Regions from separate parts of the Vibrio kanaloae genome, predicted to be linked through region 1. Evidence: riboswitches for the same ligand, from Rfam matches in the RefSeq annotation. Region 1 holds a riboswitch; the other holds the start of a gene.
The links. A riboswitch is a leader RNA that binds a small molecule or an ion and turns the genes downstream of it on or off. The one in region 1 is predicted to bind lysine.

Region 1 (3,427 bases):
GTAAGCCAAGACCGGCTTTCTATAGCAACCTAATTCTGGCGTATCAAGGGATTGGGGAGGAAAGTAAAGCTGAGCAGATTCGTAGCGAAGCAAAGTTCTTATTTCCAAATAGAGATTTCTCAAAGGTACATTATAATAAAATTTCAGAAGCTAAAAATAACATCTCTTCTGCTCAATGATTTCAAAGTACCTAAAACCAATTTCATGGATTGAGGTTTAGGCGACACAAAAAAAGCGCACGTTCTATCGTGCGCTTTTTTAATCCATATAGAGAAAGGTTATTTTAATACCAATCACAGTAAGTAGATGGTCATAAATAGCGTAGGAAAGAGGCTTGAGAACAAGGCAGAAATTTTCGATAAGTAGTTATTCTACAATCAAAATATCTAACGATGTTATCGAGTATTTTAGCAAGCTAGGATGACCAGTTATTTACTACGATTGGTATAAGACATCTTTGAGCGCTTTTAAGCATAAGGCAACGTTCTCTTTTCGAGCACCATAACCCATCAGACCAATACGCCAAGCCTTACCAGCCAATGAACCAAGCCCCGCACCAATCTCAAGATTATATTCTTCCAACAGCTGTGTTCTTACCTTAGCTTCATCAATCCCTTCAGGGAAATAAAGTGTATTAAGTTGCGGCAAGCGGCTCTCTTCATCAACGACGAACTTGAGTCCTAATGCTTCGACACCCTCTTTCAACTCTTGATGCATCGCATGGTGACGAGACCACGCATTATCTAAGCCTTCATTTTTCAATAGTACAAGAGACTCATGTAGCGCATAAAGACTGTTTACAGGTGCAGTATGGTGATAGCTACGCTTCCCTTCGCCACTCCAATAGCCTAATACTAAGCTCTGGTCTAGGAACCAACTTTGTACGGGAGCTTGGCGGGCTTTCATTTTATCAACGGCACGCTGAGAGAAAGTCACCGGAGATAGCCCTGGCACACAAGACAGACACTTTTGGCTACCAGAATAAACCGCATCAAGCTGCCACTCATCAACCAGCAATGGCACACCACCTAGTGATGTCACCGCGTCCACAATTGTGAGTGCATCAAACTGTCGAGCAACCGCAGAAATCGCTTGAGCATCAGATAGCGCTCCGGTTGATGTCTCTGCATGCACAAATGCTACCGCCACCGCCTCTGGATTTTCCGCCAATGCTTGTTCTATCTTGTCGACAGAAACTGGCTTGCCCCACTCGTCGTCAACAAGGATCGCTTCGCCACCACAACGCACCACGTTTTCTCGCATACGCTCACCGAAAACACCGTTACGACAAACAATCACCTTTTCACCGGGCTCAATCAAGTTAACAAAACAGGTTTCCATACCCGCACTGCCCGGTGCAGAAACGGCAATCGTAAATTCATTTTCAGTTTGGAATGCATACTTAAGAAGTTGTTTAAGCTCATCCATCATCGCAATAAACAACGGGTCTAGATGACCAATTGTCGGACGGCTCAAAGCCTGCAGCACTTGCGGCGAGATATCAGAAGGCCCTGGCCCCATTAACGTTCGGTGTGGCGGATAAAAGCTATCGATAGCAGTATTGAGTGTTAAATTAGACATGTACATCCCTTACGTTAATGGTGTGAACATTCCACCCTAAAGCAAATCGATAACCTCAGCAATTAGCCATAAGTATTGAGGTCAAACCACTGTCACATAATTGTTAAAATTATTTTTCAATTACCTCCAGTTACGGATTGACATTGTTATCGCAAACACGTTCAATGAAATGGCTATCTAGCAGAAGAGGAGCACTGCCCAGGCAGATGTTTTGTGGAACCGCATTTCCAATACAAAGCATTTATGGGGAGCAGTGCCGAGATAATAAAAGCATGCCGGACTTTTATTATCGGTTGAGCGGGCTGAATCCCGTCAACTGTCGCCATTTTTATATGGTGAAGAGCTTCTGAGGTTACTATTCTAATAATTCCTCTCTTTTTGCTCTAAATACTCTCTTCGAAAAACATCGGACGTTGGATTACCCAACCGTAATTTTATTTTAGGAAGTCGTGGGAGATATATCGTGAGTGCATCTAATGTAGCTGGTTCTTTTAATGTCGCTAAGTTTGGTGGCACAAGTGTTGCTAACTTTGAAGCAATGAGCCGTTGTGCTGCCATTATTGAAAACAACTCAAATACAAAACTGGTCGTAAGCAGTGCATGCTCTGGCGTGACTAACTTGCTGGTAGAACTCGCAAATGGAGTTCAAGACAAAGCTCGTCGCCAACAATTGATGACGCAATTAGCTGATATCCATAATGCCATTCTTGACCAACTCGCCGACCCAATCAGTATTGAAAAAGATATACACTGCATTCTCGATGATGTTGCAAACGCAGCCGAAGCGGCATCTTTCCAAACGAGTGCCAAGTTAACCGATCACCTTGTTGCGTGTGGTGAATTGATGTCGACACATATCCTTACTCAGATTATCTGCGAACGTGGCACACCAGCGGTTCGCTTTGATATTCGAGAAGTCATGCGCACCAATAATGAATTTGGTAAAGCCGAACCACAACTAGAAGATATTGCAGACTTAGCAAAACAGAAACTGATTCCACTTTGCCAACAACAAGTTGTCGTTACTCAAGGTTTTATCGGTGCTGATAACGAAGGCAATACCACGACTTTAGGTCGCGGTGGCAGTGATTATTCAGCTGCACTCATTGCAGAATCAGTACAAGCGATTGGTTTAGAGATCTGGACTGATGTTCCGGGTATCTACACTACAGACCCTCGTATTGCACCTAAAGCTTCGCCTATCCCGGAGATCAGCTTCAGTGAAGCATCGGAAATGGCAAACTTTGGTGCGAAGATATTACACCCTTCGACTCTGGTTCCTGCACTACGCCATCAAATTCCTGTCTTTGTAGGTTCTTCAAAAGCGCCAGAATTAGGTGGTACATGGATTCGTCAACAGGTGGAAAGCTCTCCTCTATTCAGAGCCCTTGCCCTACGCTGCAACCAAACCATGGTGACGCTCCGTAGCGCTAACATGTTCCATGCTTACGGTTTCCTTGCGAAAGTGTTCGAGATCCTTGCTAAACATAAGATCTCTGTTGATCTGATCACCACATCAGAGATCAGTGTTTCACTGACGTTAGATCAAACTGACACATCAGGTGGTGCTCCTGAATTACCAGAAGCAGCGCGTATTGAGCTTGAAGAACTGTGTTCTGTCGATATTGAGCACGATCTTTGTCTCGTTGCTCTTATTGGTAATAACATGAGTGAAAGCAAAGGCTATGCAAAGCAGGTATTCGGTACTCTTGAAGATTTCAACCTACGTATGATTTGTTACGGAGCAAGCCCTCACAACCTGTGCTTCCTGCTGAATGAGTCAGTGTCTAAACTGGCAATTCAAAAACTTCATCAAGAGTTATTTGAATAGATCGTCCGTTTATCA
Region 2 (3,427 bases), 1.5 Mb from region 1:
TCACCACGTTTATCTCGTGGTCTTCCTGAAAGAGAAGATAGTCTAGAAGAAGCTTACTGGGAAAGATAATACGCTTTACTTATCAAATCCATTTCTAGTGATGAATTTGAAATATAAAAAAAGGCTTCGAAAGAAGCCTTTTTTATTTCTGAATATATTGAAGCCGTAAATAATACTTTGGTCGACTGTAATATTAATTCAATTGCTGAGTGTGTGGTGAGTCACCCATTGAAGGTTTAGCTAGATTGCAAACTCTTCTAGAGATTTACCAGCATCTAGTTGCTCTTGGATAGCTGAAGGCGTACGGCCTTGACCTGTCCAAGTTTTCTCGTTGCCGTTTGCGTCTACGTATTTGTATTTCGCTGGGCGAGGAGCGCGTTTAGCTTTAGTTGTTTTAGATTTTGCTTCACCAGAAAGAGCTGCAATAAGATCGGCAACATCAATTCCGTCTTTTGCAATTTGTTCAGCGATAGCAGAAAGCTTAGCTTCTTGTTCTGCTTTAGCAGCACGTTCTTCAGCTTCAGATTCTTGACGCTCTTGTACAACAATAGTTAGCTTGTCTAGCGCTTCTTCAAGTTGCTCAAGAGTTAATTCACGTGAGAATGCACGAAGGCTGCGGATATTTAATAAAGTTTTTGTTAATTCAGACATGATATTTCCCATCAAGGTAAACCAAATAATCCTGCTAATAATAAACAGAGCACAGGAATAAAACAAATAGTATTTCTAGTAAAGGTTATTTAAATATAAAAGTGAGATGAATAGTTGAAAATGAAGAGATACATTCCTCTATTGAATTTCTAATAATCATTAGAGTATCTAAAAATAGATATGTGACTTGTAGAGCAGCAACCTTATGTTGATTATTTTCTAGTATTACGTTACTAACAAAACCCTATTTTTCTCGGAATGATATGTTGCATTGTTGCTTTTGATGGGTACAATTGCGGCTACCTGATGCGATGCTTCAGTTAATTTATTGTTAAACTCTGGTTTCAATGGTTAATGATGTTATCGCACGTAGAGGTGCAATTATGAAGAGTAGTTATCGTTGGGGTGATGCCAATGAACGAGAATGAAAGGTGTAATTGCCGAAGTAAATTGTATATCTAAGCAATTTGCTGGGGTTGTGCTCAATAGGTACAACACTGCCATAGTCTTAATTTTAAACTATGGAGCGCTACTGTAGGGTTGGGTGAAGTGTTCACTTCCCTTTCGCTTAGTTCAACATGAGCTTGATAAATCGTATCAAGTTTATCTGCAGTAGATCTCTAGCCAAATAAAAAACTGGTTCTTGAAGATCATGAATTTAATAGATTTCGCAACATCACCTTTATCTTTGCTTCCTCCACTTGTGGCTTTAAGTCTTGCTATTGTTACCCGTCGTGTATTGGTTTCTTTGGGGGTTGGTATCGCTATGGGGGCTATTTTACTTGCTGACTATTCAGTAGGGAACGCAGCTAGCTACGTGTTTACCAAAGCTTCAGGAGTTTTCATAGAAGATGGTGGTATTAATACATGGAACATGAGTATTATTGCATTCCTAATTATTCTTGGAATGACAACTGCACTGTTAACACTGTCTGGCGGTACTCGTGCATTCGCCGAGTGGGCTCAATCCCGTGTTAAGAGCAAACGTGGTTCAAAACTACTTGCTGCTTTCCTAGGTGTATTCATCTTTGTTGATGATTACTTCAATAGCTTAGCGGTAGGTGCTATCTCTCGCCCTGTCACAGACCGTTTCTACGTATCGCGCGCTAAGCTTGCTTATATTCTTGATTCTACTGCGGCTCCAATGTGTGTGATCATGCCAGCTTCTAGCTGGGGTGCGTACATCATTACTATTATTGGTGGCATCTTAGTAACACACGGTGTGACAGAGTATTCTGCGCTGGGTGCTTACGTTCGTCTTATTCCAATGAACTTCTATGCGGTATTTGCACTTCTTATGGTGTTTGCCGTTGCATGGTTCGGCTTAGACGTAGGTAAAATGCGTGAACATGAAATTGAAGCATCTCAAGGCCGCGGTTTTGACGGAGACAACGATCAAAAGCAAGCTCACGATCTAAACGAAGAGCTAGATATTAAAGAAAGCGATAATGGTTCTGTATCTGATCTAGTGATGCCAATCGTATCGTTAATTGTAGCGACCGTTGCCGCAATGCTGTACACAGGCGGCCAATCGCTGGCTGCTGATGGCCAAGCATTCAACCTTCTAGGTGCATTCGAAAACACTGATGTAGGTAAGTCTCTTGTTTATGGTGGTATTATTGGCCTGTTGTTTGCGTTAGCAACCGTGTTCAAGCAGAAGCTATCGATGTCTGACATTGCAAGAACGATGTGGATTGGTGCAAGCTCAATGTTTGGCGCTATCTTGATTCTTGTGTTTGCATGGACAATCGGTTCTGTAATCGGCGACATGAAAACAGGTTCGTACTTATCATCTCTAGCGACGGGCAACATCGACTACCACTGGCTACCTGTTATCCTGTTTCTTCTTGCTGGCCTGATGGCATTCTCAACAGGTACCTCTTGGGGTACGTTCGGTATCATGTTACCTATCGCGGGTGATATGTCTGCAGCATCTGATATCGCGCTAATTCTGCCGATGCTCAGTGCGGTTCTGGCTGGTTCTGTATTTGGTGACCATTGTTCTCCAATCTCAGATACAACGATTCTTTCTTCGACAGGGGCTCGTTGTAACCATATTGATCACGTTGCAACTCAGCTTCCTTACGCATTGTCTGTGGCATTCGTGTCGTGTATCGGTTTCATTACCCTAGGTATGACTGCATCGATTGCTATTGCATTTAGCTCTGCATCTCTAGCATTTGTTTCTGTATGTTTTGTATTAGCTTATTTCTCTCGTAGTAAAATGGCGAAGTGCAAAAGCTAATCTGCACTTGATTTAATAATGAAAAGGGAGACTGTCGTTTCCCTTTTTTGTGCCTGCTGAATGAATTTGAAATTTAGTGAAAAAAGTTAAAATTAATAGTTGAAAAAGGATGTCAGCTTAGTTAGTGTGGATACAAGTCAGCAAACAACCTAAGAGCCGATTAAGTATGCGTAAATTAGTAATGAACATTCATCACCATCATCACCCTATCTAGTCTTTCGGGGAGATTTACGTATACCCGGGAGCAAGAATTCTCCCGGAGGTTAAGTCAGAAAATTTAGATTTAAACCCTCGGGACGACAAAGTCTTCCGAGGGTTTTTTAGTTTTAGCGCTTTTAAATAATCAATAAATTCAAATATTTGCACAGGGATACAGCAATGCAGACACAACGCCTAAGAATCGCAATACAAAAGAAAGGTCGCTTAAGTAAAGAGTGCCAAGAGCTACTAAAAAAATGTGGTGTTAAATTTAACATCATGGGTGAGCGCTTAGTGGTTCACTCACTAAATATGCCAATCGACTTGTTGCTT

Region 2: it holds a riboswitch for lysine, as region 1 does, so the genes downstream of both, OCV24_RS05385 (Na+/H+ antiporter NhaC family protein) here and lysC (lysine-sensitive aspartokinase 3) in region 1, are expected to answer to the same signal.

Annotation. Positions count from the first base shown of each region.
Region 1 covers NZ_AP025497.1:2,785,519-2,788,945, forward strand. Annotated here, with positions in the region: gene OCV24_RS12510 (PglL family O-oligosaccharyltransferase) at 1-179, shown strand, start outside; gene OCV24_RS12515 (pyridoxal-phosphate-dependent aminotransferase family protein) at 436-1,581, opposite strand; lysine riboswitch at 1,758-1,935, shown strand; gene lysC (lysine-sensitive aspartokinase 3) at 2,045-3,412, shown strand.
Region 2 covers NZ_AP025497.1:1,126,884-1,130,310, forward strand. Annotated here, with positions in the region: gene OCV24_RS05375 (inosine/guanosine kinase) at 1-69, shown strand, start outside; gene OCV24_RS05380 (H-NS family histone-like protein) at 241-651, opposite strand; lysine riboswitch at 1,014-1,191, shown strand; gene OCV24_RS05385 (Na+/H+ antiporter NhaC family protein) at 1,304-2,896, shown strand; His leader region at 3,086-3,221, shown strand; gene hisG (ATP phosphoribosyltransferase) at 3,275-3,427, shown strand, end outside.